4 regions of the Brevibacillus sp. BD137 genome follow, and region 1 is predicted to be linked to each of the others. Evidence: predicted binding sites of a transcription regulator. Region 1 holds the regulator's gene; each other region holds the start of a gene.
The links. The regulator LexA, encoded in region 1, represses DNA repair genes until DNA is damaged. The targets are predictions, from matches to a motif close to CGAACATATGTTCG.
Positions count from the first base shown of each region.

Region 2: a site for LexA is predicted at 4,900-4,913, ahead of ODZ53_RS05635 (YolD-like family protein). Genes of this name have one in related genera too.
Region 3: a site for LexA is predicted at 3,225-3,238, ahead of ODZ53_RS01140 (ImmA/IrrE family metallo-endopeptidase). Genes of this name have one in related genera too.
Region 4: a site for LexA is predicted at 6,388-6,401, ahead of ruvC (crossover junction endodeoxyribonuclease RuvC). Genes of this name have one in related genera too.

Region 1 is NZ_JAOTNO010000002.1:686,412-695,065, reverse strand. Features, by position in the region: gene ODZ53_RS06475 (GNAT family N-acetyltransferase) at 1-417, shown strand, start outside; gene ODZ53_RS06470 (TetR/AcrR family transcriptional regulator) at 718-1,308, opposite strand; gene ODZ53_RS06465 (MFS transporter) at 1,665-2,837, shown strand; gene ODZ53_RS06460 (GNAT family N-acetyltransferase) at 3,055-3,528, shown strand; gene ODZ53_RS06455 (hypothetical protein) at 3,617-4,297, opposite strand; gene ODZ53_RS06450 (DUF4269 domain-containing protein) at 4,385-4,960, opposite strand; gene ODZ53_RS06445 (DUF456 domain-containing protein) at 5,069-5,554, shown strand; gene lexA (transcriptional repressor LexA) at 5,605-6,228, opposite strand; gene yneA (cell division suppressor protein YneA) at 6,391-6,726, shown strand; gene ODZ53_RS06430 (DUF896 domain-containing protein) at 6,803-7,000, shown strand; gene crcB (fluoride efflux transporter CrcB) at 7,097-7,462, shown strand; gene ODZ53_RS06420 (HelD family protein) at 7,501-8,654, shown strand, end outside.
Region 2 is NZ_JAOTNO010000002.1:484,852-493,505, reverse strand. Features, by position in the region: gene ODZ53_RS05665 (YkgJ family cysteine cluster protein) at 52-396, opposite strand; gene ODZ53_RS05660 (GNAT family N-acetyltransferase) at 863-1,354, opposite strand; gene ODZ53_RS05655 (O-methyltransferase) at 1,526-2,200, opposite strand; gene ODZ53_RS05650 (YhcN/YlaJ family sporulation lipoprotein) at 2,813-3,286, shown strand; gene ODZ53_RS05645 (hypothetical protein) at 3,423-3,659, opposite strand; gene ODZ53_RS05640 (bile acid:sodium symporter family protein) at 3,839-4,813, shown strand; gene ODZ53_RS05635 (YolD-like family protein) at 4,997-5,248, shown strand; gene ODZ53_RS05630 (hypothetical protein) at 5,335-5,568, opposite strand; gene ODZ53_RS05625 (GNAT family N-acetyltransferase) at 5,745-6,305, shown strand; gene ODZ53_RS05620 (P1 family peptidase) at 6,302-7,354, shown strand; gene ODZ53_RS05615 (hypothetical protein) at 7,419-7,604, opposite strand; gene ODZ53_RS05610 (glycerophosphodiester phosphodiesterase family protein) at 7,677-8,654, opposite strand, start outside.
Region 3 is NZ_JAOTNO010000001.1:198,017-204,145, reverse strand. Features, by position in the region: gene ODZ53_RS01155 (hypothetical protein) at 56-835, opposite strand; gene ODZ53_RS01150 (hypothetical protein) at 845-1,021, opposite strand; gene ODZ53_RS01145 (hypothetical protein) at 1,155-2,399, opposite strand; gene ODZ53_RS01140 (ImmA/IrrE family metallo-endopeptidase) at 2,729-3,208, opposite strand; gene ODZ53_RS01135 (DUF5071 domain-containing protein) at 3,330-4,196, shown strand; gene ODZ53_RS01130 (hypothetical protein) at 4,227-4,874, shown strand; gene ODZ53_RS01125 (DUF2716 domain-containing protein) at 4,892-5,362, shown strand; gene ODZ53_RS01120 (ribonuclease H1 domain-containing protein) at 5,512-6,129, shown strand, end outside.
Region 4 is NZ_JAOTNO010000006.1:70,939-79,592, reverse strand. Features, by position in the region: gene ODZ53_RS15230 (hypothetical protein) at 1-284, opposite strand, end outside; gene ODZ53_RS15225 (hypothetical protein) at 492-629, opposite strand; gene ODZ53_RS15220 (phosphotransferase) at 943-1,971, shown strand; gene ODZ53_RS15215 (bifunctional 2',3'-cyclic-nucleotide 2'-phosphodiesterase/3'-nucleotidase) at 2,028-4,016, opposite strand; gene ODZ53_RS15210 (BofC C-terminal domain-containing protein) at 4,232-4,804, shown strand; gene ODZ53_RS15205 (hypothetical protein) at 4,890-5,975, opposite strand; gene ODZ53_RS15200 (hypothetical protein) at 6,108-6,299, shown strand; gene ruvC (crossover junction endodeoxyribonuclease RuvC) at 6,461-6,961, shown strand; gene ruvA (Holliday junction branch migration protein RuvA) at 6,958-7,575, shown strand; gene ruvB (Holliday junction branch migration DNA helicase RuvB) at 7,580-8,578, shown strand; gene ODZ53_RS15180 (DUF2905 domain-containing protein) at 8,575-8,654, shown strand, end outside.

The DNA of each region.
Region 1 (8,654 bases):
GTTGATAATAAGGCTGATTTTGATATTGTGAAGGAATTTGCTGCGAAAAGAATCCCCGTTTCAACGAGACTAGGCATCAAAGATAGCGAGCATCTGTTGATGTTTTACTTTTTGCTTGTTTTTCGGGATGCGATCTATTATCTCGAAGAGGCGGATGTGATTGTCTTATTTGAAAGAGAAGATGACCAACTGCATGTATTTGATGTTGTAAGTAAAAAACCAGTTGATATAGAAACGGTCATTTCTCATTTGATAACTGCTGAGACAACGATCATTCATTTTCACTTTATGCCGGATAGTGAGAATGAAAAGATCCAATCTGCATGGATGACAACGACCGATGATGTCTTATTTGTTCGCCCCTCGTTAAAAATGGAGACAGAACATTTTCGTTTTCCGCTTACTTCCCACGCATAAAAGGTTTGAAATGACACAGTAGGTGAACCAGAAAAACAGCTTCGTGCCATCGGGGGCTGTCGATGAGAAGAGCAGCTACAAAATGATCAAATGTGATTATCACAATATATGAGTTATGTGCTACCAGTTTATAAAGACTGGTAGTTTTTTAATCCACCCAGATGGTCACATCCAGAATTGGCAAGACAAAGATGCTGTGGAAGTCGACGATCGGGAAGGATGATCAACAGATTGAGGCCAGATCGTCGTACAGCACACAAGAATGGCGGGATGATCCATTGTGATACACAACAAAAGGACCTATCCCAGCAGTTCTTTGGCTCCGTTCATGACTAAGGGCAAAGACTGTTTAACGAATGATTCCGCACTTATCAGACACCCCTCATTGTTCCAAACGTAAGCCGCCCCATACATCCCCCAACTTAACATGACAGAAGCTGTATTTATTAAGAATTGCTGGTTTGGAGTCGATAGCATCTTGTCTTTGTCTATAAAGGAAAGAAGTATCGTTTGAATTTTTTCCTTTATTTGAATTTCAAATACAGGTACAAGCGATGTATTTCTTCTTTTGCACATAGTGCTTAGACCCATGTGAAATTCACATACCCCGAGAAAGATACTCTGAATTGTTTCTTCATTCAATACTTCGTGACCGCTTATTCTATGATTCATGATTGTCATAAATGATTCCATTAGTCTGGCCTCAAGAATTTCGAATTTATCTACAAAGTGCGCATAAAAAGTCGCTCTGTTAACAGTAGCTCGCTCTGCAATATCCCTAACGGTTATCGATTCAAAGTCTTTTTCTTGAATTAATGAAGCAAAAGCGTCTTGAAGGAGTCGCCGTGTACGTATCACACGGGGATCAGCTTCATTCTTTTTAATGGTCATGGTTAAGATCTCCCCAGTAAAACGACATGATAGAAATGGTGTTGTCTATACAACGGTTTATGGTTATTGCTGATTGCGTACCATTCGGTTGCTATTATAGCATACAAATACAACAAGTGTTGTTCAAGCAACTGGTGTTGTATTGAAACAAAATGCTGAATGCCGTTTTTTCAAAAGGAGGAGAGAACCATGTCGGTTTGTAACTATGATCCCTAGATCAAGATTTTGCGGGAGGAATAAAGTGAAACATTACGGCAAGCTCCGCGCTGGCTCCTTTAGCTACTAACATGCAGCCGTGGCGTTTTTTCGTTATCGACAAAAAGATAGTTATATAAAACACAGCAGGAGAGTGAATGATGAAGAGAACTTGGAAAGTTTACGTTCTAGCCTTGATCAGCTTTTTAGTTGGAACATCCAATTACATCGTTTCCGGAATATTAGACCGGATTGCAGAAACGTTGGGAACAAATGTTGCGGCAGCAGGTCAGCTCATTACGGTTTATTCCCTGGCCTATGCGGTCGGCACTCCTATTTTGATGGCGCTGACGGCCAAAATGGACCGACTTAAGCTCCTACTTTATTCGCTGGGCCTCTTTATTGCCGCAAACCTGCTGACATTTATAATGTCTGACTTTGGTTTCTTCATTACCGCGAGAATCATTACGGCGTTAGGCGCCGGGGTGGTCACAGTTAACGCGCTCAGTATCGCCGCCAAAATTGCTCCGCCAGGTAAGCAGGCCAGCGCCATCGCGAACGTCACCATGGGCATTACCGCATCGCTCATCATCGGCGTCCCGCTGGGCAGAATGATAGCCTCTGCTTTTGGCTGGAAAGCGGTATTTCTGGCCATTGCGATTGTCGCGGGCTTGGCCATGCTTGTCATTGCTGCAGTTATACCACGTATGCAGGGCGACAAGCCTATCCCTCTGATCAAACAATTTGCTTTGTTAAAAAAACCTCAGGTTTTGGTTGCTTTAGCGATTACTTTTTTCTGGTTGGGAGGATATTCCCTCGTCTATACTTACTTATCCCCTTTTCTGCTAGAGGTAACTCATTTAAATGAATCATTGATTAGCGCAGCTCTGTTCGTGTTCGGCGTTGCCAGTTTGATTGGCTCGAAAGTCGGCGGCTACAGTGCGGATAAACGGGGCATCAAATACACGCTCGTTTCTGGGATGGTGCTTCACGTCATTTCGTTGATTTTGCTATCTTTAGTCGGACAGTCGGTCATTCCCGTATTCGCCATTTTGATCCTCTGGTCTTTTGCCGCTTGGTCATCCGCTCCCGCGCAGCAATTTAACCTAGTTTCGCTTGTTCCTGAATCCACGGGCGTCATGCTGAGCTTGAACAGTTCCATGATGCAGCTTGCCATGGCTGTCGGCGCAGGAATTGGCGGGCTGATCGTTAACCGTGTTTCTTTAGCATCCATTACCTGGTTCGGCGTACTCGGCGTACTCATCGCCATCATTGCTGTGTTTGTATTGTCCAGAATGGCATCACGGCATTCGGTGGTTCAATCAGTGGAGTAAAGTGATCTTTCATTTCTTTACAAAAAAGCAGACCGCAAATGAACGGCCCCCCAATTGTTGGACGCAACAATGCGGTGTGGTTGTTAAGGCAACGAAAAGTACATATCGATGTAGATAAATGAACGTAAACTATCGGGGGAACGATGCTACAATAAAAAAACGAGACGCGGCTACCGGCATGATTCGGTAGCCACGTTATACTCTAGGGGGAGTTTCCATGCTACTTCGAAGATTTCATGAGACGGATATTGACCAGATCATCACTTTATTTTATGAGACCGTACATACTATAAATAAGCAAGACTACACGCAAGAACAAGTAAATGCTTGGGCTTCCCTAGCGGATTTGAAGCAGAGGAAAGAGGTCTGGTTGAAAGCTTTAACGAGTAATATTTCCTATGTTGCTGAAATGAATGGTTATATCATGGGCTTTTCTGACATGAGTGTACAAGGTTACCTGGATAGATTATTTGTTCATAAAGAGCATCAGGGGCAAGGAATTGCTTCAGCATTGGTAGACACACTTGAATCTAAAGCCAAAAAATTAGGTCTAATCGAAATAGAAACCGATTCGAGTATTACCGCTAGACCTTTTTTTGAAAGAAAAGGGTACATCGTAGTAAAATCGCAAATCGTTGAACGCAATAGCACTAAGCTGATGAATTTTCGAATGAAGAAAAGTTTATGCTAACGAGAGACGAAAGCTGAATACAAAAAAACAAAAAGTCGGTAATCCTGAGAACAGGAAGCTGGTTACGTCGGCCAGCTGAGTGCCCTGATTACTCTTTAAATGAAACCATAGTAACATTCTGATCTTTTTCGTTCACCGTTAAAACAACCTCACTTGCATAGCGTGAGAGAAATACGAGAAAGGGGGATTCTAGCAGGTCGTCACTGAGCACCCAGTTCGTGGGGGATATGGAGACCTCGTCACTTGTTTTGAATGGTCTATTCATAAAGTCCCAGAGCCTTTTGTGATCGGGTTGGGGAAGGTAGGTAGTCTGCTTGAAAAAGGAATCCCTGTCTATTTGGAACAGCTTTATGCTTAGTCGATTACTACGCTCACATTCTCCCTGTAGATAAAAATCGCTTACCAGAAGATCAATCTTACTTGTATGTATGACCGATTCGATAAAAGAACTCTTTATATTCGGCTTTAAGTCCTCCAGCCTGATTTCCTCCATCTTTCCATTCGTGTATATTCCCCGTACGTTAGTAAACAGGCTTGTGAAATTGACGGAAGCATACGCTTCTATCTCGGGATCGTTGTGGGCCGCAATCCGATAAGCAGTATGCTCATGAACAACGAAAGGGGCGATGGCCCATTGCAGGACGATATCATGGATAAAATCGGGAGGCTCCTGAAGCCCACTTGACTCGAATCTCTTAAATGAGAGGTCGACGTTTGTTTCTATCCGATTCTCTCCAGTGGGGAACGGTATCTCCATCAGCCAATTCATATAGTATGCCCTCCTTAATGATCGGTTGCAACGCCAGTCGCTGTTTACCCCTTATGATTCCAGCAAGTTGATAGATTTGCTAGCAGATTAATCCTTTCGTAGGAGCTGAACTCTTTGGCGTAATTCCTGTTCGGTCAACGACTCCAAATGCAACAAGGCCTCATACGGATCATCACCTGGAATATGAAAGTATCGAGCAAATGCAGGTTCTGTTTTGAGGCCGTCTTGCTTCAGAGCCCTGATATGTATACACGCATCCAAGCCCCCTATATGTAACAATCGTGCTTCGATGTCCATATGACGATAGGCGTTTTGCTTTTCGACTGCAACCGGTTGAGCAAACAATTCAAACCAAAAGCCAGCTGTGAAAAACGAAATAACGCACGTGGGAATCCCTTTGAGATCAAGTTGTGTCACTTCAAAGCTGGTTGAGCAGCCAAACGCTTTACGAACAACCTGCTCAAACTGATCCAGATCATGACTCTCGCAAATAATATCCAGATCGCTTTGCTCAACATCAATGTCCAATGGGATGGTTCCGGCAAGCACTGGACGGTAATCGGCTAGTACTTCCATGATATGCGTCTGTTGAATCGCTTTCCATGCCGTTTTTTGGCGCATCGTTCCTCTGCTCAAGTAAGAGAGATCATGCCAATTTTTCATGAAACTACCCCCATGTCTACTTTCTTTTAAAATAGTGTAGACAAAAGTGAATAAGCGCGCAACGAAATTGGTAATCACTCGTATACCTAAATGAAGGGAGTGTAGTGGATGGAAATATTTTTGTGGGTCGTGGTTGTGTTATTGTTCCTGCTAAGCATCGCAGGAATTTTCTTACCCGTTTTACCTGATACGATCTTGTTGTGGGGGGGCTTTTTGCTCTATCACTTTTTCATTGCAGATCCGGGAGCGGGATTGCCGGCATCCTTTTGGTGGGGAATGGTCGTTCTAAGCATTCTGCTTTACGGTGCTGACTTGCTGACGAACATGTACTTCGTGAAAAAGTACGGGGGGTCCAAGTGGTCGTCCATTGCTGCTGCTGCCGGAATTATCCTCGGGATTTTCGTTTTCCCACCGTTTGGTATGCTGATCTTGCCGTTCGTATTCGTCGTTCTCGTAGAGTTGATGGTGCAGAAGCAATCGATGGAGCGAGCAGTGAAAGCGGGGGTAGGCTCACTGATCGGATTTTTGGGCAGTGCGGTCGTAAAAGTCATCTTGCAAGTTACGATGATCATCTGGTTTTTTATCGCCAGATAACAGATAGAAAACAAAAAGGACAGCCGAGGCTGTCCTTTTTTACGTGGAAACTAGTGAATGAGGCGATAGACACCAATGACTTTACCAAGAATGGTGACATGCTCCAGAATAATCGGTTCCATCGTGGCATTTTCCGGTTGGAGACGGAAGTGGTTCTTTTCTTTGAAAAATCTTTTGACGGTCGCTTCATCTTCTTCTGTCATGGCTACGACAATGTCACCATTGTTCGCTACGTGCTGTTGGCGAACAATGACGTAGTCTCCGTCGAGAATCCCGGCATCAATCATGCTATTCCCGGAGACGCGCAGCATGTAGACCTTGTCGGAAGTCACGATATTGTCTGGAAGCGGGAAGTATTCTTCTACATCCTCAATGGCTGTAATGGGTTGTCCAGCGGTTACTTTTCCGATTACTGGCACACGGACGACAGAGTCTTCGAAATTGTCTTGAAAACGATCTTCATCTGAAAGCAATTCGATGGCGCGAGGTTTGGTAGGATCTCGACGAATGAGGCCCTTTTTCTCTAAGCGTGCCAAATGACCATGTACCGTTGAGCTGGAAGCGAGTCCAACTGCCTCTCCAATTTCACGTACAGAAGGCGGATATCCTTTATCACGAACTTCCTTTCGTATGAACTCGATGATGGCTTGTTGTCTACTCGATAATTTTGACATAGAAAGACACCCCTGATTTCTCGAACATATTTTCCTATATTATACCATGGGAGCTTGCGTTCGACAAACATAAGTTCGTTTCGTTGTTGACATGAACATATGTTCTCATTTATTATGAGCTTACAAGAGAACAGAACGTATGTTTGCAAGGAGGCCATTATCATGAATTCATCGACAGTACGTAATCGTTTCGAGAAAAAAGAAGAACGTCGTGTTCGTTTTGGTATCACGAGAGGTCAAGCACTCTTGTTTCTTATTACATTTACTCTCTTTTTTTACTTGTTGACCGAACTAGTGTTTGCTGCTTCGCCAATGGACGAGCCACAAGGCATAGAAGTAACCGTACAATCCGGAGATAGTCTATGGTCGTTAGCTGTTCGCTACTCAGATCAGCATACGGATGTTCGTGACTATATCATAGAAATCAAGGAAGCGAACGGCTTGGATAGCAACTGGATTTATCCGGGTCAGACTCTGATCATGCCTGATATGCCGTAAGTGTTCGGCTGTCTTGCGAGATCATTCGAATGTGGTATAATGAAGCGGCACTACTACAGAGTGGGAGGAACCAGCAGTGGTATCTGACGCAGAAATTAAACGCATTAACGAATTGGTCAAAAAATCTCGCGAAGAAGGTTTAACCGAAGAAGAAAAGCTCGAGCAAAAAGCATTGCGCCAAAAGTACATTGACGCCGTTAAGCTTTCACTGAGAGCAAATTTGGATTCCATCCGTTATGTGGAAGACCTTGAAGAAAATAAGCCAAAACAGTAAGATAACAATTACTGATACGACAGACATCCTCGCTTGACGCTAGGGTGTCTTTTTCTGTGACATACATAACGCTTTGATAGCCAGGGAGGGATAGCGATGGCGTGGATAGCTGTGGCGGTTGGCGGAGCAGTTGGCTCTCTTGTGCGCTACCTATTGTCTTTACTCGCAAATCAGCCGGAATGGCCGTGGGGAACCTGGATCGCCAATGTTTGTGGATCCATGATCATTGGCATCTTGTTCGTGCTGGGGAAAGAACGTGGCATTTTATCTCCAACACTCTATCTCTTATTTGCAACGGGTGTCATGGGAGGATTTACGACTTTCTCTAGCTTCTCCTTGGAAGTGGTCACTTTTTGGGGAGAAGGACATCTGTTGCGGGGCACATTATATGCTCTTCTCAGTTTGGGAGTCGGTCTACTTTCATGTGCGGTTGGAATATGGCTGGCCAGGCAATGGTCCTGATACGTTCAAATACACGATACATGTGAGGGGGAATGAAGGTGAGTACACAGCATCGTGATTATGAATGGGAACAAAAAAAGCTGGATGAAACCATTTCAGCTATTGATGAAGAAATGGAGCAGCTTCGCAATGAAATTCGCGAGGCAACCGATGACTATGTGAAACAGGTCGTTAACTCTAAAAAGGCAAAGGATTTGCGCTATCTGGAAGATCAGGGGCGAGAGAAGCCTTATTTCGGCAGAGTGGACTTCTTGAAGGATGAAATCTACGAGCTGGATCAGGTCTACATAGGAAAACGGGGAATTGTACGCAGCGATACATTTGATTCTGTCGTCGTGGATTGGCGTGCGCCTATCGCCAGTCTTTATTATTCTGGTGAGAGCAAAGACGCGTTTTATCGGATGGGGCGCGAGATCGTGCGTGGTGAAGTTCGATTAAAGCGTAATTTTGCGATTGAAGACGGAAAGATCGTCGGCATCTATGATGGAGCGGTAAAAGAAACAATTAACCGCGAAATGGGGCATCCTGACGAGTTTTTGCAGGAGGGCTTCATCGATGAATTTTTGGCAGCCAATCTAAATCAGGCGAACGATAGCAGGCTAAAAGACATCGTCGCTACCATTCAATCCGAGCAAAATGATATTATTCGGGCGGAAAAAGAACGGCCCATTGTCGTGCAAGGAGTAGCGGGGAGCGGAAAAACGACCATTGCGCTGCACCGACTCTCCTATTTGATTTATAACTTCCAGGATTCCATGATGTCCAAAAAATTCATGGTGTTTGCGCCAAACCGGATGTTTCTTACCTATATATCCGAGGTTTTGCCGGAGTTGGGAGTCGATGACGTTCAACAGTCTACCTTTGTAGATTGGGCAGCGCGTCTCGTGAAGCCTCTGCTACCAAAAGGATGGAGAATCGTGAGTCCGGATAAGCCTCTTCAATTGTTCTTCGAAGAGGGGCAGGACGAGCGCCAGAAAGAAATGACGCGAAACAGGCTTCGCTTCAAAGGATCGCTCGCTTGTCGGGAGGCGCTGGAGCAATACATTCGGCATATCGTCGAAACGAGAATCCCTTTTAAGAAACTCAGCTTTTTATACAACAAAACAAAGCAAGTCTTTTCCATTCCGGGTGATTTTATTCGCCAATGCTTCTTGGAGCAATTCGCCAATATGCCGTATCATCGACGAGTAGA
Region 2 (8,654 bases), 200 kb from region 1:
GCAGTCTATAACATTATTATTCAGTTGAGATCCATGATTTGCTCCCTATCTTTAAAAATGCTTCCAAGTAAAATCAATACTCAAGTACCCAATCGGTTTCTCCTTGAAGGTCAGTGCTTCTTTCGTCGCCAATTCCGGTTTGCGAAAACAGACAAGGTCTTTGTGATATCCAAAAGCGCGACACACTTCCGGTCGAACGCTATGAATGCCACACTGATCTTTTTGCATGTCGTAGAAGATACAAGTCCCAAACATTCTCGGTTGATTTTTCAGATCGTCACGGAGTTTATTTGGAAGCGCTTTCAATTTCTTGTGTATCATTTTAACTTCCTTTTCTGTTATGGGAACAGGCCCACAGCACAATCCTTTACAGCCTTGGCAAGGCAAAGTATTCATATCATCTACAACCTTTCGTCATGTGATGTTTGCTAGAAAAAACAAAAAAGATGATCCTCATTCATTCAGGAGATCATCTTAGGAACTACTGCATTCAATTGTGTGGGTGATTCAAAAATTCGGGAAGAAAAAAACTGTACTTCTATTATAGCACATGTAGGAAGATTTTGACGAATGCTTTTCGAAACATTCGAGTTGGTTTCGAACTGTACGATACTTCGGACGGGTCCATCACCGGTCATCTAAGATCGGGGAAGTCATTGACGGAGCAAGCCCCAGTTTTCTTGTTTATTTCGTCAAAACATACAACCACTCACCATTGCACTCTTCATCGTCCCCAGTAGCCTTTTCGCGTATCGCCACAGAATATTTAAAAGGCTGGTCAAAAGGGTAGGATGTCCCTTTCGATTTTGAAATGATCGCTGGATATAAAGAAGGGAAGCGCTCACGGAAAGCGCTTCGAACCTCATGTGTGTTTGATCAGAATGAGTTCTTCCACTTCTTCGCTTCGTGCTTCCGAAAATGCCCGATCGACACCGAAAGGCTGAAAACCGTTTTTTTCTAACACACGAATGGATCCGATGTTGTCATGGGCGACACGCGCATATACAGGACGTAGTCCGAGGTCCTCTAAAAAGAGAGTAAGTGCATTTGTCGCGATTCCTTTGCCCCAAAAGCTTTTGTCTATCCAGTATCCAATCGTAGGTAAGCCAAACAGCTCAAAGCACGAAACATTACCAACAATCTGCCCATTCAAGAGAATGGCTCTTTTCACAATCGAATCATTGTTCAAAATCCTCGTCCAATGAGCGATGAAACCGTCCCTATCTTCTGGGTCCTTGACAGTAAAAGCAGCCATCTCATGTGCGGATTTGTCCAATTGCTGGGTGAAAAATATAGGGAGATCTGCCTCTGTTACTTCTCGCAAAGTAAGGGACTGATCACATAATGGCTCCAAGGAAAAGCACCTCCAAATACATCAGCTACTCTCTCTTCACCAACACTTTGATAATCAACGAGAGTACCGTGAGAACCAAAATGACATTAGCGATGAGCATAACGCTAGGTAAACCAAAGCTAAACAAGATGTACACACTCCTACTCGTTACAACCTTTGAAAGTGAAAAAACTAGTTCTCCTCAGTGACAAGCATGATCGCAAAGCCATCATAGCCCTTGCTGCCAACTGTCTGTACAACGGTTCCACTAACACGCTTTTCTTCAGCTACCAAATCGGTGAATTGACGTACGCCGACAATATTGGGATCCGTGCTTGTTTCGTCCACGACTTGACCACTTCGTACAACATTATCCGTGATAATCACAGTACCTTTGCGAGAGAGCTTTAATGCCCATTGGAAATAGTCGGGGTTTCCTTTTTTATCTGCATCGATAAAAATAAGATCAAAAGGTCCCTGATTTTCTTTGTGTAGTTGGATGAGAGAATCCAGGGCAAGTCCGACCTTCACTTCTACGATTTGATCCAGTCCTGCGCGAGTAATATTCGATTGTGCAACTTCTGCATGCTTTGGATCATATTCAAGAGTAATGAGACGACCGTCCGCAGGAAGTGCGCGGGCTAGCCAGATGGTACTGTATCCACCGAGAGTGCCAATTTCCAAAATCGAACGAGCGCCTTGAATCCGTGCTAACAGATGAAGGAATTTACCTTGATTGGGTGCTACATCAATAGCTGGAAGACCTGCAGCTGCGTTCTCTTGAAGGACTGTGTCTAGAACGGAATCGGCTTCCAGTAGTTTATCCGTAAAATAGTGATCGACCGCTGTCCATTGCTCTCTATTCATGATCTCAACTCCTCAAGAATTTACAGGGATATCATAACACGATTAGCAACTTCTGGCTGGCTTTTTTGTAACAATTAACACATTTCAGCGGAGGGATTCTATGGTCGATCAAGCTCTAAAGGTAAGATTTTCACCTGTTACCATAATTTTCGCATAGCGTGAACGCTGAATTTTCATGATAATAGAAAAGTAATCCAAGCTAACTAGTATAATCCAACCTTGGGGATATTATTTTACGCGTCCGACTAATTGAGGCAGTCTAAGTCGGCGCCATTTTTTTGTTCCATCTATAGGTAAATGTGCCTATTATTGTTCGTTGTCAACAGAAAATAAGTCCTATATGATTATATCATTCACGTATGACATACGCGTACTACCCCGTACGCCCCAACCACTTTTTGTTGGTTGGGATTTTTTTTGTTCCGTTTCATATCCAGTTATCTCCTATCGCGTTTCGATGCGATTTTTAATATCCTTGTACATAGGACTTGAAATGTTCTTGGGGTCCGCGGTGACTCAAATTATGCAGAGGAGTCACCGCTTTTTTTTTACATACTTCCTCCGTTCAAGGTCAAGCTAGTAACAGGTGATCTTGGTCAGGAGGTGTTTTGTGTGCGCGCAACTTTCGTGGTGCTGACACTGGCTTTTGCTTTAACCGTAACGGGATGTACGAAGCAATCTGGTACGGAAACGAAGAAATCTGGTACAGAGACGAAGCAAAAAGCGGAAGCGGAGCCGTTGTGCATGCCTGTTCCCGTGAGACATTATCAATGGGAAGAGCGAGCGAGATCGATTACGGCTAGCGTGAAGGGCATAGACAAAATCGTGGTTGTGCAAATCGATAAAGAGCTCGATGTGGCTATTCAAGTAACGAATTTTAATCGGTTCAAGCTGGAATCGATTCAAAAAGAAGTCGGAAAGAAATTAAAAGAGGCCTTCCCAGATGCCAATATTCATGTGACAGCTGACAAGCGATTGTTAAAAGATTTGCAAAGGCTGAGTGACGAACGGTGGCCAACCGATGTAAAAGAGGCATGCCAGAAGAAGAAATCCTTAAAAGAAATTGAAAAGAAAATGAAGGGCTAGCCCATTTCCCAAACCTCACACACTGCATGGGTAGAGTGAGGTTTTTGTCGTTTGATTTGACAGAATGATGAATAGAAAATGAAGGTTCTGTGATCAATGAACAAAGAAGGACTCCCTGACTGGGAGTCTATATCAGCTAGTAGTGATCACGATCGTAATGATGAGCGCGTTCTCGATCTCGATGGAGATCGATGCCGCGTAATTCACCCTTGGCTTTTTCCACAAGGACTTGATAATCTCTTACCACTTCCGTCAAGGTCGTAATGGATTCCTTATAGTCGGGATCATTACAGATTCCATCTATCGCTCGATGGAGGTGATACATCTTATCTTCGGTTTTTCGGATAAATTCTACCCAATCCATTCCGTTCATAAAATACCTCCTTTCCGTCATAGGCTTTACTCCCATGCGCGAAAGTATGCAAGGTGAAAATGCGAATAAAATGATGTGTATGCAATCTAATAATGAACTTTGGTCTTGTAACAATAATCCGTTCATGATAACATACCTCACATCACTAGCATCAAAGGACGAGACTTGAGGTGTATCAAATGAATGGGTTAGCCAAACTGAATCGATTTCTTGAGAAAATCATGCCCATACTAACGCCGAGTAGTGTTGCTATTGGCGTAATAGCCGGGACACATTTGCAACCGTTTGCTTTTTTGTCTCCTTGGGTGTTTGCCTTCATGACATTTACCGGCAGTCTGGGTTCAGGATTTAAAGAATTTGCAAAGGTACTGACCAGACCACTCCCTTTAATTGTCAACTTGTTGATTCTTCATGCACTTATGCCGCTTGTTGCCTGGTCAATGGCTCGGTTGTTTTATCCAGATGATATCCATGTCATCACGGGCTTTTTGCTGGCGGCCTTAATTCCCACAGGGATCACGAGCTTTTTGTGGTCATCGATTTATTTCGGGAACATCGCCCTGACGCTATCCATTATATTGTTGGATACGATGCTCTCTCCATTGATTGTTCCGTTGGGGATGTCCTTGTTTTTAGGGGCAACCGTCGAGATGGATTTGGCAGAACTGATGAAGGGTTTATTTTATATGATTGTGTTGCCGTCGCTAGTTGGTATGCTGCTCAATCATTTGTCAAAAGGGAACGTCAAAAAAACGTTGGCACCAAAATTAGCGCCATTTTCGAAGATGGGAATGGGTGTTGTCGTTGCGATCAACAGCTCGATGGTTTCGTCTTACTTTCATATGATGGACGCTAAACTGGTGGGAATGGCAGTCCTTGTACTGGTAGTAGCCATTTTAGGTTATTTGATGGGGTGGGGGATCGCAAAGCTGTTCGGGTGGGAGCGCGATGTGATTGTCACGTTAACCTTTAACAGTGGAATGCGAAACATTAGTGCAGGGGCAGTGATGGCGATCACGTACTTTCCGGCGCCTGTTGCTCTCCCAGTTGTTCTCGGTATGCTTTTTCAGCAAATACTCGCTTCTACCTTCGGAAAGTTTTTGGAGCTGGTCGAGAAAAGACCGCAACCTCAACCACAGGAACTATCAAGCTAAAAGTAAGAGCCGTTTTCCAAAGCCACTGGGAAAACGGCTTTTTTCTTGGTACAACCTGAGGATAGGAGTGGCTAAAAAAAGAGTTGCGAACTTATGTTCGCATTCACTATAATGTAAGTACAACTTCCCACACAAGGATGAGGATTTGGATGTAAATGTTCGTAAGTAGGCGGGTGGAAAAGCGTGGCTAACGGCAATCTTGAAGTAACGCACGAAGAAAGAGAGGCATTTATGTACATGCTGCGAGATTCGGGTAGAGAGAATTATCCCTTAAATGTGAGCTGGTGTGTGTCCTTTGAGGGGGAGCGGGGGAATACATGCAGCATGTGGGGTGTGGTCAAATGGGTAGACCCGAAGGCGAGACGTGTTCAATTAGCGAACCAAACGGGGAGTCAATGGATCGAGATGGAGAAAATTATCCATGTACATGCATAGGTGTACGTACGGAGACCTTACATGAAAATCGATTGTATTCTCTCCACTTCGTTTTTTGACCCAATGATTGGGTCTTTTTTTTTTGCTTATGTACCTTTCTTCGGATATGGCTTCGCATCCGCTTGAAACAACTTGCTCACCATTCCATAAAGACGACCTGACATGTTAGGAAAAACGAAGGAGTATTCATTCGCTCCTTGATTCAGCAAAACGATCGGTGCTTCCACGATGTAGGGGATTTTCATTAGATCGAGCATCTTCTTATATTCTTCTACCTTGGAATGGTTGACCGTATAATAAAATGATTTAGAAAAATTCATGCGAGCACGCTCCTTTTCCTTATTGTAGCATATCCACAGGTTGACGTATAAGTAAACATAATAAATATTATGTAAACCCAATGTAGTTTCCTTCTCTTTAGGAAGAGAGAAGATTCACAAAGACTTCTACCTATGATAAAATAAAAGACCGAAATTTTACCAATAGGAGAAAAATGATGATAATCAGCCAGCAACTACTTTCTGTGAACGGGTTATCCTACACGATTCGCTCTGCAATGGAAACAGATGCACAACAGTTGTCGGACCTTCGACTGCAAATCGATGGGGAGACTGAAAATTTGGACAGAGAAAGAGGAGAGGCTTTCATCGATGGGCAAGGATTCGAGGACATCATCAAAACGGATGCAGAGAGCCCAAGAAATTTGTTTTTAGTGGCTGTTGTTCAAGAGCGAATTGTCGGGTTTTCCAGATGTGCAGGTGTTTACTTAAACAGATTTGCGCACAAAGTAGAGTTTGGTGTATGCGTATCACAAGATTTCTGGGGTTATGGCATCGGGAAGAATCTCTTGCAAGAATCGGTTGCCTGGGCAGACGCCAACCACATTACCAAAATGACGTTGAATGTAATGGAAACGAATGAGAAGGCAATTGAGCTGTACAAACGGTTTGGTTTTGAAATCGAAGGAGTACTCAAAAACGACAAAGTTCTTTCCGATGGCAATTACTACAACACCATTATTATGGGAAGATTCAAAAATGATAGGAGCGTAACATGACGAGAAAACGAGCGAGAGAATGTGGAGTATTGATTGGGACGGGGATCCCAGGTGCGTATAATGCAATTACGGATGTAAAAGGAGTGAGGGTCGGACACAAAACAATTAACAAGGAAGACGTTTGTTCGGGTGTCACGGTGATCGTTCCCAACGACGGACATTTGGAGGGGCAGCATTTTCCTGCTGGTTTTTTCTCCTTTAACGGTACGGGAGAGTTTACAGGAAGTCACTGGATAGAAGAGACGGGTACGCTGGTGACACCCATCGTATTTACGGGAAGCCATCTGCTAGGATTGGCACATCATCATCTTGCTCGTGCGACGAGAAAAATCGAGGGACTTGAACCGTTTTCTAACGGAATCGTCGCGGAGACATGGGATGGTTGGTTAAGTGATCTCGAAAAGACGCAGATTCAGTATGAGGATTTGGAAGAAGCGATTGTAGAGGCTCGTACAGGACATGTCGAGGAAGGCAATGTGGGCGGAGGTACCGGGATGATCTGCTTCGAATTCAAGGGCGGAATCGGAACCTCCTCACGCATCGTCGACACTGAATGTGGAACTTTTACTGTCGGGGCGTTGGTGCAGACGAATTTTGGCAGGAGACAGGATTTGAACGTGAATGGCATTCCTGTGGGCCAGCTGATCTCCGAAAATGAAGTTCCTTTGCCGTGGGTAACACCTGAGAATGATGGTTCTTTCTTAGTCACGATTGCGACAGACGCACCTCTCTTGCCGACACAATGCAAGCGCATTTCCAAGCGAGCGTCACTCGCGATGGCACAGCTCGGCGCGATTGGTGAGGAGGGCAGTGGTGATTTCTTTCTGACCTTCTCCACAGGAAATTGCTATTCATATGGCGACGAGCAAATGAGCACAGTGAAAATGTTTCCGTCCGAACAACTGGATGCACTGTTTGAAGCAGCGATCGAAGCGGTCAAGGAAGCGATCCTGAACTCCATGTTGATGGCGGAAACGATACAAGGGCAGAAAAACAGAACCGTACATGCATTGCCACTAGATCGTTTCGTAGAAATCATGTCTCGTTAAATGAAAAAACTCCGCTAATCGCAAGCGGAGTTTTGTTGTCTGATCATTTGTGTTAAACAATTGTTTAACTACTGAAAAAGCTACGGCTGGAGCGCTTTCTTTTATAATGAGAGCTGCCGTAATGGGAATGTCCGTACCGATTGCTGGAGCTGTACTTTCTGCGATGCTTGTAATCGCTGCTGCTGTATTTCCGGTGCTTATGCGAAGATGAGTGATTACCGAGTAAATTTTTTAAAAGCTTCTTGAGCATATCAATCACTCCTAGTTAGGTTGGAAGTGTATTACGTATAAGTATATACGAATATGTTGAAGAACCGTTTCATTATTTTTCTGCGTTTTCGTGAAAAGCTGGACCGATCAGATCGATCCGGTTCGTCCATATTCCCCCTGTAAAGCTTTCAGGCACCCGTTTTAAATCATTCGGGACATCAAAGCCTTGTGACACCTCTCCACTGCCTGCGACTAGGATCACGCGGGTGTCTTTTGCTTCCATTCTAGCCATGAACCGATTCGGCCAACCCCAGAGCCATGGGGCAATCTGATCAGGAATATGTAATTGGGTTTGTGCACAGGCCTGTGGTACATATCCGGACCAACCTGCAGCGATGTACGGGATCAGGCAGCTTTTCATTGTTGCCATTGACATCACACGCAGCTGGGGCAGTTGTTGTTTCAATGTCTCGATGGGCTCGTCACCGCCATAAACAGAGAGTTGTGCCAGTCGTTTTGCAGGCAAGGTCGCCAAAACATCCGCCAACGCTTTCCCCTCGAGTGGGTCATTGCTTTTGATATGGATAAGCAGCGAGCGATTAGGGAATGTTTGTAGCACATCATCGAGCGAAGGCATCATGCCAATCCCTTTTCCACGGAAGGGAAAGGTTTTCCCATCATCCGCTGTATAATGGTAGCCAATGTCGAGCTGTTGTAATTCGGCCAAGGTATAATCTCTCGTGACACCAGTACCATTTGTCCGACAGTCAAGCGTCCAGTCATGAAACACAGCGAATCGATTGTCTTTGGTCCATTGTACATCAAGCTCAACAACGTCCGCGCCTGCATCAAAAGCCGCCTGCATGGACGGAATTGTATTTTCCAGGTACGGATGCTCCGGTGGATAAATCCGTTCCGCCGTACAAGTTTCGTTGGTGATGTTCTCCATATGAAAGGTTTGCGCCATTCCCCGGTGAGCAAGTAAAAAAGGCTCGCCTTCTGGCTCTTTTGCAAGATAAGAGCTGTTACCCAGAAACAGGAAAGCGATGAAAAGAAGAGGAATCCAGATGCGTTTTCGCTGGAGCCAGTT
Region 3 (6,129 bases), on a different contig from region 1:
ACATATATTCTGTTTTTCTAGAAAAATTAAAGCCAATCCTCAATTGGTTTGGCAATTAATTTTGAAAAACTTCCCCGTATTTAAAAGACAGTCTTTTTTTTGCAATTTGATATTCATCTTCAGTAAGAATTCCATTTTTCTGAAGTTGGTCCAGACCTACTAAAAGTCTTCTAGGGTAAGATTCACTTATACTATCTTCTAAATAGTCAATAAAGTCATCATTTACTTCATCAATTAAGTTGAAAAATTTTTGTCGTATAATCGTATAGAAATTGTTTGTTTTTAAAGTCTTAATTTCATCAAATGTAATCCCAATTACAAATTCATTTCGGGCTAAGGCAAGCTTTCTGCGTTTTCCTTCTGCAAATTGCCAATAATTATTCTTTTTACCACAACTAAATGACTTAGCGGATGAAAATACTCCCAGTCTAGCCCGTTTCGATCGAAGCAATTCAGCAAGATCTGCTACTTCACGTACATCAATAGATTTTTTATGATTCTTTGATTCTCCAATGATTCTAAGCCCGATGTAATTATGAATAAAGCTTGGAGTGGTAGCATCAACAAATTCAATTAAGTGATCTATTTGATTATCTCCCTGAATAACATTAGACCGTACAATAGCACATTCAAAACGATCATAGACAAAGGTCATAAGGGATTCGAGTGCATCTCCTTTTTCCTTCTTGTTATTAGAAGTAAATGAACGTTCTACGGCCTGAAGCAGCTTATCAAATTCTTGAACTTCGTCAGTGGATGTAATTGGCCTCCAAACTTCATTGTCAGGAGCTTCGTTGATGTATCGATTATAAGAAATGGTATCTTCTCTGCGCATAGTTTTTTCCTAAACTAACGGTTGCTCTTTCATCAAGAAAGCAACTCTAATATCTTCAAAATGTAATGGCGCATTACAAAGGGGGCATTTATTTCCATTTTGCATAATAAAGATAGATAGTTCTTTTTTACTTGAAAACTCATGAGCGTGAACCATATCCTCGTCAGGGTTTTTACAAAAAACCATATATTTAACTCCTAAGCAGGAGTTGTAAGATAGGTTCATTAGAATGTCCTCAACCGTGTTTTTAGGTAACTTCACATTTCGGGAAAGTACTCTAGGAGAAATTATATCGTTTGGTCTAATGGCGGACAATTCGTCACTCATTTTCTGCAATACCGGTAAAGGAAGGTTGTACTTCTTGTTTATAGTTATTAAGCTTTCGTATAACACCGTCAACAACCTCCTTTACTGTAGTTGCAGTAGTAGTCCGCCGTAGAGAGTAGTACCTATCCCGTATTGATATTAGATATGGAAAGGCTCTTTTATAACCATTATCGTCTAGTTTATAGTTTATGCCAAGTGCTGCAATTTCACCATTTTCCTTCATTAATCTCAAAATATCGGCACATTCGGCAAAAACAAATGCTTTTCCTCTAGAGTTCGCTTTGAATTCAGTCGTGCCTTTATCAGATTTATGTAGAAAAATTTCAAAATCTAGCTCTTTTTGAACAGGTCCATAAGCAACAATAAGTTCGTTTTCATAAGTGCGCAGTAAAGATTTGCTAAAACGAGCTGCATGACCAGTTTTTTTGCTAAAAGCGGTATCACTATTTACTAATTGATCTGTTATATCTCTTATTAGTTTTTCCTGAAATTCATTTATTTTTTCAGTAATCACTGGATTGTTATGATGAAAATATTCCTCCGTCATCGCATGTAATGTTTCAAAAATCCACTCGGGTTTATTGATTTCGAAGTTTATTACAGATAGTCTAAAAGCCCGCAACAGAATCCAAATCAAGTCATCCCATTCTTTTTTCTTCTGCTCGCCCAAAATAGAAACAAGATTCTCAGTTGGATGCATCATCAATACAAAGTGTTTAAGTGAGTAATCCATAACAAAGTAAGAGAGATAAATGTCACTTTTGTTTACTAAAGCACTCATCCCCGTTTCGGGATCTTTTTCTTTGACCATTACTTGAGCTGGTGAAGCGAAGGTGAAAATAAGCTGTTGATTCGGAGTATCACGCCAAACATTAACAAGTTTTATTTCATCAAGGTTATCAACGTTGATGTTATATAAATGTTCTTTAGCTTTAAGAGCAATGCTATACACTTCATCTATTGATTTGTGGTCGAATACATTAATGTCCTTAGGTTCATATACAAAAAGCATATTATTGCCTTCAAGATAAATATGTGAAAGCCAATCCATAAATTCATTAAAGGGAATACACCCTGTCATTACATTGTTAAGGGTATTTTCTCTAAAACTCATTGTATTCCGACCAGGTTTGACGGCATATTTGTACTTAAATTTGTTTAATTCATGTTGATCGGCCTTGTCTAAAAAGAACAGCAGGTTTTCTATTTGTTTCTGATCAAGATCAGCAAAACTCATGCATTTTCCTCCTGTTAAATGTCCTACAGCAATAGCAAAGTCACGTTGAAAAGAGTCTTAAGTGTGACAATCCATGTGCTGTGAATGCCCTAAGATACTTCAACATTAAATCTAGAAACTTGGGGAATATTTGCTGGTATCTTAAGTAACTCTAGGAAAGTTGATGAATATTCTCATAAGAATTTAAATCATACTATCCAAGACAAATATTAACAGTTAAATAATGCAAATTCAGTCGCATTTTGTCGAGTGATAGGATATTTGGCTTAATTTTAATTAAGATGCTGTAAAAAGATAAGGAAATATCCCTACTCAATGCATCTGCGATGTCAGATAACAAGATATCTTTGCTTTTCTTGTATTCTTCTTAACCTATCTATACAGAGATCTGGTGTCACCTTAAACTGCTCTGATAAGATATCTAGTATTTCAGGTTGCTTATAATCATAGTTCTTCAACATATGTAGGGGTAAAGCAGCATATCTTGTGAAATTCCTTGCATCCCACTCCTGTAGTTCACGAAAGGCGGCGGGCATCATTAGCTGACGTCCGGAGTGGCGGAGGATATGACAAAGCTCATGATAAAAATGCTCCCTTTGCACAAGTGAAGGGAGTCTTTTGTCTATCGTTATACTTTTGAAGCGGCCGAATTCATATGCCATTGATGGGATCTCTTTGTAAAAGAGATGGATGCCTAGTGATCTAGCTATACATTGTTCATCTAGTTCTTCAGGTGTGGTTATTCCTAGCTGTTTGTAAAATTGACTTATCCAGGTTTCAAGTGGGGTAGGGGTGTAAGATAAGTCCATCTAATCACCTCGAATAGGAACGTTTGTTCTTGTTTCATAATCCTACCATGTGTTCAGTCTTCTTACTAGTGACAATAAATTGTATAATTTCTGGATGGATGACCAATTGGAGGAGAAATATATGATGATTGGGAAATGGTCAATCGATGTGATGTATGGACCGGGTGCTCAGGAAGACACAGAGATTGCTTTCTTACCAGACGGAACAGGATGGATTGCATTCTTTCACTATGAGTTATGTGAGTTAGAGACTTTTCGTTGGAGAAACAATGAAAACGGCAGTATTAGAGTCAGTGGAGAAATATATCAAACGATAGGTGAACCACAGGAGAAATCAAATTTAGAAATAAACGAGCTGTTCTATACGGTTAAACTAGAAAATACTCCCTCAGGTGAGGAAATGAAGGTGATCACATTTTCTAAACCGATATGGTGTAATGAACAAAAATTTGGTTTGTTAACAGATAACATTGAAAAAGAGAAACTACCGTCATTTAAAAACGAAGCAGAGAGTATAAAACAACTTATTCAATTCCTACACTTGGATACTTCCGAAATACTTCAAAATGATGCAATCGAAAAACTAAAACATGCTTCAGAAGAATATTTGGACATGTTAATACAACCTTTCGATAAATCATATTGGGATAATGCCGCAGTAGTATTATCTAGCATAGAGCATCAACGTTTAAAAGGGCATATACCAAGTCTTCTAATGTGGTTACAAGATATGAACTGGCCGGGTGCTAAAGTAATCGCAAAAATACTGGTTGAAATGAGGGAGATGGTCATTCCTCATTTAAAACCGGTTTTACTCGGCAATGATGAATTGTGGATTTATTGGATATTGATAGGACTGGTGAAACATTGGCCTACAGAATTGGTTCTTGAGTTAAAAGATGAGCTTATAATCCTTTCAAACAGGCAATCACAAGAGGAGATTGATGTGATTGCTAGTGAGATCCTAATACAGCATCGCCTGCTGTAATAAATTGAGCTGGAAAGGTGGGCTCAGCAAATGAATCTTATCGATATTCAGATAAAATTTAGCGAGGTTTTAAAAAAGAAACTAACCATAGAGGACTTCGAGCAATGGGTGTATGTGACTCCGGAGATTGAAGAGCATGTTGGGCGCGCCTTCTATCTGGAGCTTATCAGCTTAGATTTCAAGGGGAGATATATTGATCTAGACCTGAAGCAAATGTTAACGCCGGTGATACCTTTTGGAGATCTTGAGTTCCGAAGAATCAAAGAGGAACTTGAAATAGTAGCTAGTGATACTCATGATATAGATAAAGTATTGGATAACATTTATGAGTACTATTGTGATGGATATGGATTCCTGCGATTCTTAGGCCTGTCTTTTACATTAATAGGTGGTTCTTATGGAGCACTGATTATCAATGAAGGCGTACGTCAGTTATTAAGAGAAGAAGCCAAAAGGTTATTGAGCTTTATAGAAGGAGATAAGATCAGAATTACTGGAAAGCTTGAGTACGAGGACTATAGAGACAATGAAGATCGGATAGAACTAACAAACGTGGAACTTATGCTGCGGAAACTGGAAGAAAAGATTCAGGAAGGAAAAATAGGTAGTAATTTTGAAGATCAGCTGCCCTTGCAATTATTTGGACTTTCAGTAAAAAAGAAATGGATCAAGACTTAATCTAGGGGAGATGTAAAATGGATAATTGGATTCCATTGTCGGATGAGCAATTTCGCCTGGTTTGGGATAAATTTTATAAGGATTTCAAATTCAAACCAAGTATCAATAGCAGTGATTGGCCTTCGTTTCATATACCAGTTCCTTTTGTTACATTTGATATTACTGAATATACAGATGACGATATCGATGATCTGGAGGAGAAGTGTATTATCAACCTTAGAGCGGTAACTGGGTCTGACGAATATATCTACGCACTGGATTGGCACCACGAATGCTATCTCTACAATCCATATCTAGAGAATACAAGTATTAGGATAGGGTTTTACCCAGATGGTGACTACTACTTCTTTTTGAATAAAGAGTTTAAGTGGGGATATTTAGGGCATCCCTGGGAACAATCAATTAGCATTTTTGGAGAAGACCTTATTCATCAGTTTGAAACCAATAGACCAACTATATTTGGGAAGATAGTGCGCAGTAATCGATGAAGTATTTACAAGCTTCTAACAATGCCTCTTGATCACTGATCAGGAGGTTTTGTCGTTTTGTGTCGAAATAACATGATCGAATTGTGTAGGTTACTGACAACATTTGTTTGATAATAGATGTACTAATGTCAAAACAAAGGGGTACTACATTGGAGAAGAATAGCAAAGTATACGCCGTGAAAAAAGGCAGGAAAACCGGCATTTTCCAAAGTTGGAGTGAATGTGAAAAACAAATAAAAGGATTTTCAGGTGCAGAATATAAGAGCTTCAGTAATATAAGTGACGCCAAAGATTATTTAGATTCCTACCGATCACAAGACAATAAATTGAAAGAAAACCCTGAAGCCCAGATGGTTGCATATGTGGATGGGAGCTTTGACTCCATTTCGAATTCGTATGGATCTGGGGTTGTCATATTGTTTAACGGTGAGAAGATTACACTTCAATCTAATGGAAATGATCCCACCCTTGTCGATATGAGAAATGTCGCAGGAGAAATTATTGGTGCACAAATGGCAATGGATTTTGCCTTAGAGCAATCTGTAAAATCATTAAATATTATTTATGATTATGAGGGTATTGAAAAATGGTGTACGAATGCGTGGGAAGCAAAAAAGGTAGGAACCAAACAATATAAAGAGCATTATTTGAGTGTTTCTAATAAAGTTGAGATATATTTCACGAAAGTTAAAGCTCACTCTGGAAATGTCTATAATGAAGAGGCAGACAGATTAGCAAAAGCTTCATTGAGTAAACAAAAAAATGTA
Region 4 (8,654 bases), on a different contig from region 1:
CACGCAGCCACAGGTAAGCCCCTTGCAACCGATGCAGCCAAACTATCCACCACGGGTAAGTCCGTTGCAACCGATGCAGCCAAACTATCCACCGCCACGGGTAAGCCCATTGCAACCGATGCAGCCAAACTATCCACCGCCACGGGTAAGCCCATTGCAACCGATGCAGCCAAACTATCCACCGCCACGGGTAAGCCCATTGCAACCGATGCAGCCAAACTTCCCACCGCGGGTAAGCCCGTTGCAACCGATGCAGCCAAACTTCCCACCGCGGGTAAGTCCATTACAACCGATGCAGCCTACCTACCCACCACGAGTAAGTCCGTTGCGGCCGCAGAAGCCGACTTCAAAGGTGAGCCCACAACAGCAGCTCAAGCCACCTTCAAAAGTGAGCCCGCAACAGAAGCAGAAACCAACAACGAGGGTAAGTCCGGAGCAAGAGCGCAGGCTGATGCCACAGGTGCGCCCATTCCCGCCATTCCGACCGCCGTTCATGCCACCATTCCCACCACCATGCCCGCCATTTCCTCCCTGCCCACCGTTCGTGAACCCGTGGAATGGCCCATTTTATCCAAGTCGCCGCCCGATTGTGAGTCCAGAACAAATTCGACCCATTCATCCATTTCCAATGGTCCCACCACCGATCAGACCGATGCCGTTTCCTTATCCATGCCCACCACCATTTCCACCCATGCCATTAAAGCGGCCACGAGCGAAGAAGCCTGTGTGCCCGGAACCAGTGGAGTCATCATCATGTGAGTGTTCTTCTGAAGTCATGGAGTACAGAGGCCGAAAAGGCAAGTACAATCGTTCTCCACAGGGGATTCACAATAACATGATGTTCCCGCCTTCCCCGTGTATGGCTTCCATGCCTGAACAAGGGGTTTGGCCGAACTGGGGAGATGGGCATGAAGAATCCTCTTCTTACTGAGAGGGTATGGGATGAACAAAGGAATCTTATCCACCATTGAAAAGGCTTTTCGCTGTCAAATCTACGGGGTAAAGCCGAAGCGAAACGTCAACCTGTTAAAAACAGACCGGGGCCATTGGATACTCAAAGGATATAAGCAGGTCGAAAAAGCTGTGTGGGTGACAGAGTTAGCAGATGCCCTATACCAAAAGGGCTTTCATCATACGGTGCAGTATGTGGCGAGTCAGGAAGGGGCAAAATTTTTTACATTTGAAGACCGCCATTACACCATCATGAAAATGATTGATGGGCATGAAGCAGATAACGGTTCTCTTTTCGATGTGAAAAAAACAGCAGAGACATTGGCGCGTTTTCATGTTGCAGCTCAGGGTTTTCCTATTGCTCATTCCTATGCGTATGAAGGAAAACCGGCTCTTTTAGATAAATGGGAGAGCCGCTTGGAATACTTTGAGCGATTGATGTGGTCGCTTGAACAGAAGGGACCACAGACAAAACTGGAGCAACTCATTTCCCAACAGGCAGATCATGTCCTTCGGGATGGCAAGGAGCTGCTGCAATCTGCCTACAAGCTGCCTTTGACGCCAGAAATGTTTTTAGCCATGGAGAGGGGGACACTCGCTCACAGAGACGTGGCGAGTCATAACTTTTTGCTTACGGAGCGAGGCAATTGCTATTTGATCGACCTTGATACCGTAGGGCATGATCTTCAGCTTGTTGACCTTGTACAATTGATGTCGCGGATGCTATTGATGCAGGAGTACCGCATGGATTCCTTTGTAGAAGCGATGGAAGCCTATAGTAACGTCAACTATTTGTCTGATACGCAGATTTGGGCTGTTCATCAATTGCTTCGCTATCCGGATAATTTCTTGCGGGAGGTAACGGGCTTGTATAGTCAGCGCCCAGGCTACCACATGAAGGGCGTCATGCAGCTGATCCAAATGGAAGGCAAAGTGATGGCAAATCGCCAACGCTTTTTAAACGACGGAGAACGAATCTTCCAGCGCTCTCCGTGGGGGCATTACCATTTTGTTGGATAGTCGGATAAAATAAAACATCCCTCTTTCAAGAGGGATGTTTGTGTTTGTTGACAAGCTTACTTGGAAGCAGGCTTGGACAGATCAATAGAGAATTTCGCAAACCCAGATTCCAATACGTTGATGAACTTGATATGGGACATTTTTTCAGCGAATGGTTTCGCGTCAGGAGAAGAAGTGAAGGTAACGTTCAGCTTCGCATCTACTGGAGCAAAAGACCAGTTATTGTCTGCTGCTGGATCGATATTTTTTTGGTTCAGGATGTAGTCGATTACGATTTGACGGTTTTCATCTGGAGAATCGATTACGATGTTTTTGCCATCCAGACCTGGGAACGCACCGCCGCCGCTTGCACGGTAGTTGTTGGTTACGACGATGAACTTGTCTTCAGGTTTTACTGGTTTGCCGTTATAAGACAGGTTTTTGATGCGGTTTGCATCTTTGTTTGCTACTTTTCCATCTACAGCGTATTTGGATGGCTGCGTAACATCGATTTGATAAGTAACACCGTCGATTACATCATAGTTGTACGTTGGGAAAGACTCGTTGATGAGTGGTTGCTCATCTGTTTTCTTCGCATCGATTTGGTTGAACTGACCAGCGGAGCGCTCCAACCATTCTTTCACCGTAGCACCATCGACCAGAACCGCTTTCAATGTGTTCGGGTAGATGTATAGGTCAGATACGTTTTTGATGGCGATTGTACCAGCTGGGATATTGGAGTAGTAGCTCACTCCGTTACGGCCGCCCGCTTTAAATGGTGCACCAGCAGACAGAACTGGAATGCCGTCGTATTCTGTACCCTTCACGTTTTTTTCAACGAACCATTTTTGTGCATTGGTTACGATTTGGATAGATGGGTCATCTTGCACGAGTGCAAAGTAGCTGAAGATCGGGGAAGATGTTTTCCCTACAGCGGAGCGAACCCAGTCAACTGTTTTATCGTGATCTTCTTTTACTGCTTCTACGATAGCTTTGTCTGCATCAGCCAAGGATGCTTTGTTTGCTTTGTCATAAATCGGAACAACTTTCGTAGCGGACTCAGCTACTTTCCATTTTCCGTTTTCTTGTTTCAGCGTCAGGTCGATCACGCCGAGGTGGTTACCCCAGAAGCCAGGCATAACAGCTGGTTTACCGTTGAGCGTTCCTTTTTCTGCATCAATGCCTGGAATTTTATCGAATCCAGGACCAGGGAATACGGAGTGGGAGTGTCCGAACAAGATCGCGTCGATACCATCTACTTTGCTCAGCTGGTAGCTAGCGTTCTCCAATTGAGGACCACCCTCGATAGGGCCAATTCCGGAGTGAGGAACTGCGATAATGATGTCCGCACCTTTTTTCTTCATTTCAGGTACGAATTTGTTGGCAGTTTCCACGATGTCCTTCGCGATTACTTTTCCTTCCAGGTTAGCCTTGTCCCACTGCATAATTTGTGGAGGAACAAAACCGATTACGCCTACTTTGAGTTTTACATCTTTGCCGTTCTCATCTTTAAAAGTACGCTCCAGGATTTCGTAAGGAGTGAACATGTTTTTGTCATTGTTAGGGTTTTTGTCCTTGTCGTCTACATAGACATTGGCATTAATATAAGGGAATTTCGCACCTTTCAAGCTGGTGCCCAAGAAGTCCAAACCAAAGTTGAACTCGTGGTTACCGATATTGGCAACATCATAGTCCATCAGGTTCATTGCTTTGTAAGCAGGGTGAGTATCTCCAGCTTTCAACGGGTCAATTTTTGCCACGTAGTCGCCCAACGGGTTTCCTTGCAACAAGTCACCGTTGTCGATTAGGATGCTGTTTTTCGCTTCTTCTCTTGCTTTTTTGACCAATGTCGCTGTTTTTGCGAGGCCAAACTCGTCTGTGTTTTTGTCTTGATAGTAGTCATAGTTCACGATGTTGGTGTGGATATCTGTCGTTTCCAAAAGGCGGAGCTTGAGGACAGAACCTGTTTGCGCGCTTACAGGAGTAAGAGGAAAAGAGAGTGCGCCAACAACCAAAGAAGTGCTGAGGAGAAAAGCAGTCAGCATTTTTTTGTTCGTTTTTTTCATGTTTGAAATGACCTCCATAAGTTTACAATAATGCCAAGCAAAAATAGTTTATCATTAGATTTGAAGGCTGGATAGATAGCTAGATGAAATAGTATATTAATTTTTTGTATTGACAAAAGTAAAAAAATATAACGTCAATCCCACTTTAGTCGCGTATGCCCCTGTTTCTTTGTGGTAATGATAGGAAGAAAAGCCTATAAAAGAAGGGGTTCTATTTGACTGAGAAGAAAAAGTGGATGGTTTACGCGACGTGGGGTGTAGCTTTCGTTACAGGCGTTGTAGCTGGTATCGTATTTTTGGGTAAAGATGGAAACGATTCGGGTCTTACGCGCTTACTGAACCATACTGGTAAAGCAGATGTAGTCGCAGGTAATTCGTACGAACTGGTTTTAGCTCGCCATTATTTGTGTGGGGTGCGAGATGAAGAACATGTATCGGTTCGTCCGAATCAACTGGCAGACGCCATGGGCAACTATAATGGATGGGAAATTGTACAAGCCGAGCCCGTCAAGATGCTCTTAATGAAACGCGAGCAGGATATAGCGCCTACGTGCAAGGAGAATGGACATATCGGAATAGCTGCGGACGGCATGCTTGCCCTGTTTCATGGTCTGCCTGTTGAACAAGATGTCGTGCAAACCTTTTATCGAATCGATACGGCAAAAATGGAAGCGAGTCTGCCAAAAGAGGAATGGGAGAATCTGAAACGGGGGATTCGCATTCGGAATTTGGCAGAGTATAACAGTGTATTGTCTACCTATGGCGAATACCAATGGAGCGGACAATGAATACGGGTAAACCGAAAAGAAATCCCTTTCGAGCCTTTCGTGTAACAAGCACGTATGGACTGGAAAGGGATTTTTGTTTCCATGGCTACGGATTTAGTTCAACCGCAATGATTCTCCAGCGTTCCCCCGGGACTTCACGGCGCAAAAGAAACTTCCATGTTCGTCGAAAATTCCCGCCTTCCTCTGCGATGTACGCGAGCCGAACAGGAACCTCTATCAAGAGGGGACCACGTTCGTCTGAAGGGATGACAATTTCTGACGTTCGAACAGATTCGATCGCGGAAAGTTCTTCTGGAAGTGTGAAACCGTCTGTTGTCATTCGCATCGAATGGGTGTCGTGCTCATGCAGAGCGGTGAGGAAATAGCCGACCAATTCTTCAGGAGACGCCCCTTTTAGTGTAGTCGCAAGTGCTCCAGAGGCTTTGAGAATCATCATGCTGTGACTGGGATCGGGCTCTGAGCGCCGATGGGTGGAGCTACCAAAAAAGTGGATGCAAAAATGCCCCGGGAATTCATTTCCCTTAATCGCACCAGCACCATGAGGCATTCCGTGCATGGATGCAGCAAAATAAGTACCGTCTACCTCAACCAGAATGGCTCTGCGCTTCCACGACCATTTTCCCTGATAAATGTTCTTCATGATCTGTGTATCCTTGCGTGTCAACGGTTGAACATCGGCATGACGACTACCTGCTCTGCGTTGGACATCAAAACGTTGTCCTGTCTCTAAATCAATTACCGTACCGAACTCCATCCGTTTTAACGTTTTTTTCACCTGTTCCCAAGGAATGGCTTGTGCAAAATGGACTGCCTCTACGGACTTGACCATTTCTTCGATCTGCTGGCGAACATCATTTGCCAACACATAGCGACGTGGCATTTCTTTTTCATAAAGCTGACCATCGTGATCATATACATACATTCGTTTTTTTACGGTCAATGTAGCGCGTACCCAATGTGGGTTATAGGAGGCAACTTCGATAGCAGAGCCCAATATCCGCTTCGTAAATTGTTTTTGATCAGGGAAGGACATGGTCGTTTGGAAGGAGGAATCGGGTGACACCGATACGGTGACCTTGATGTCATTCTTGATCTTGGCAAGCGCATAGTATGGCATGGACAGTGCGATTGCGAGAAAATAGATACAAAAAATAAGGACTTTGCTGCGCAATAACCAACACCTCCACAGCTTATCGTTTCAATAAGACGTCTGACATATGTGGCGTAAATCTTGGTATCATAACACCATTGCGCTTACGCCATACTGATTTCATACGGTGATCGAAGGAGGAGTCTTTAGACCATGTCTACCATGCCTAGAGGTAGCTACAAAGACCAGTTCCATCAGCGTTTGTACGTTCAGTTGAACCAGGGGCACAACAAGCTCAATTACCAACAGATCAATAAGATCAAAGAGCACATGCAAAGTGGCGTAGACGACTATGCCCACATGCAGCATGATGTGTCGGATTCATTCGGAATGAACAAACACTAACAGACGCCGTATAACCCGTTCCTTTTATAGGGAGCGGGTTTTTTTATTTCTGTTCAAAAGTCGACTTTTTGAACTTGGATATGAAATGGAAATACACGTTCGCTTTTTGGGTGCTTTGTGTTACAGTAGAGAGTAGAATCTTTGCTCACGGAGAGTGGACTATGCGCATTTTAGGAATTGACCCTGGCATTGCGATTGTTGGCTTCGGGGTTGTGGATAAAGAGGGCAGCCAATTGCGTCCCGTCCAATATGGAAGCATTCAAACAGAAGCTGGATTGCCAGTACCGCTTAGATTGAAACAGATTTTTGAGGCAATGCAGAGCCTTCTGGAAACCTATCGTCCCGATGAAATGTCCGTCGAAAAGCTTTTCTTTAATAAAAACGTGACGACGGCCTTTACTGTTGGTCAAGCGCGAGGGGTTATTATCCTTGCAGCAGAGCTGGCTGGTGTGCCGGTCTATGAATATACCCCGATGCAGGTCAAGCAAGCTGTGACTGGATACGGGGGAGCAGAGAAGAAGCAAATACAGGAAATGACGAAGCTCCTATTGCGGTTAAAAGAAGTACCAAAGCCTGACGACGTGGCGGACGCATTGGGCATTGCGATTACGCACGCACAGTTTCGAGCGTTCATTTCCATTTCGGAAGGGGTCAAGAAATGATTGATTTTGTAGAAGGTACACTTAGTTATCTCGATTCGGAATACATAGTTATCGAAACGGGTGGAATTGGTTATCGACTGTTTTGCCCAAACCCGTACCAATTCGTTCGGTATGAAGGCAACAAAACCAAATTGTTTACCCACCACCACGTGCGGGAAGATGCCATCCTGCTGTACGGCTTCGCTACCCGTGACGAACGCGATTTGTTCCGAAAGCTGCTTGATGTTAGCGGAATTGGTCCAAAGGGCGGATTGGCTATTCTGGCCGCTGCAACGCCTGAGCAGCTAGTGATGGCGGTTCAACAGGAGAATGTTACCTATTTGACGAAATTTCCGGGGATTGGGAAAAAGACAGCCCAGCGCATTATCCTCGATTTGAAGGATAAATTGGTAGGGTACACACCATCTGCGATTTTGACTGTTGCAGCGGGTGATTTGACAGCAGGCGAGCAAGCTGTGTCTGCACTGAACGAAGCACTCGATGCGTTGACTGCACTGGGTTACTCTGATGGTGAACTGCAAAAAATCAGAAACACGCTGTCTGAGAAATCAAAAGAGGGCGATGGTGTAGAAAAGCTCATCAAACAAGGGCTTGCGTTGCTCATGAGGGGGTAGGATTTTGGATTCTCGGATCATTACGACGCACATGAATTTGGAAGAAGATGCGGCGGAGCTGAGCCTCCGTCCTCGCTATTTAAACGAATACATCGGTCAGCAGCATGTGAAGGAAAACCTGAAAATTTTTATTGAAGCGGCCAAAATGCGGAAAGAGTCGTTGGACCACGTACTGCTGTACGGTCCTCCTGGTCTGGGGAAGACGACTCTATCGCAAATTATTGCAAATGAGCTGGGTGTGAATATCCGCACGACTTCTGGTCCAGCAATTGAGCGTCCCGGTGATTTGGCAGCGATTTTGACGAATTTGCAAGAAGGCGATGTCCTGTTTATTGACGAGATTCACAGGCTCAACCGAAGCGTCGAGGAAGTTCTGTATCCGGCGATGGAGGATTTTGCACTGGACATCATTATCGGTAAAGGGCCAAGCGCTCGCAGTGTTCGTTTGGATTTGCCGCCATTTACACTGGTCGGGGCTACGACGCGGGCTGGAATGCTCTCCGCGCCGCTTCGAGATCGCTTTGGGGTTGTCAATCGTCTGGAGTTTTATACAGTCCCGGAACTGACCTTTATCGTTTCACGGGCAGCCGACATCCTACAGGTCGTCATTCGAGAAGGCGGGGCAGAGGAGATTGCCAGACGTTCACGGGGAACACCCCGGGTGGCAAACCGTTTGCTAAAGCGGGTTCGCGATTTTGCCCAAGTAAAAGGCGAAGGCGTCATTACGACAGAGATTGCCAAAGAAGCGCTGGAAAGATTGCAAGTAGATACCTGCGGTCTCGATCATATCGACCACAAACTGTTGCTAGCGATTATTGATCGTTTTGACGGTGGGCCGGTTGGGCTTGATACGATCGCAGCAACAATCGGAGAAGAGTCACAGACGGTGGAAGATGTTTGCGAGCCATACCTCATGCAGATTGGCTTTATGCAGCGGACGCCCCGGGGGCGTGTACTCACCCCAAGTGCGTACCAACACTTTGGTCGGGAGATGAAATCGTGAATCCTGTAGCCAAGCTACTTATTATTGGTGGTGCTGCTTTAATCATAATCGGTCTGTTGTGGCAGGTAGGAGGCAG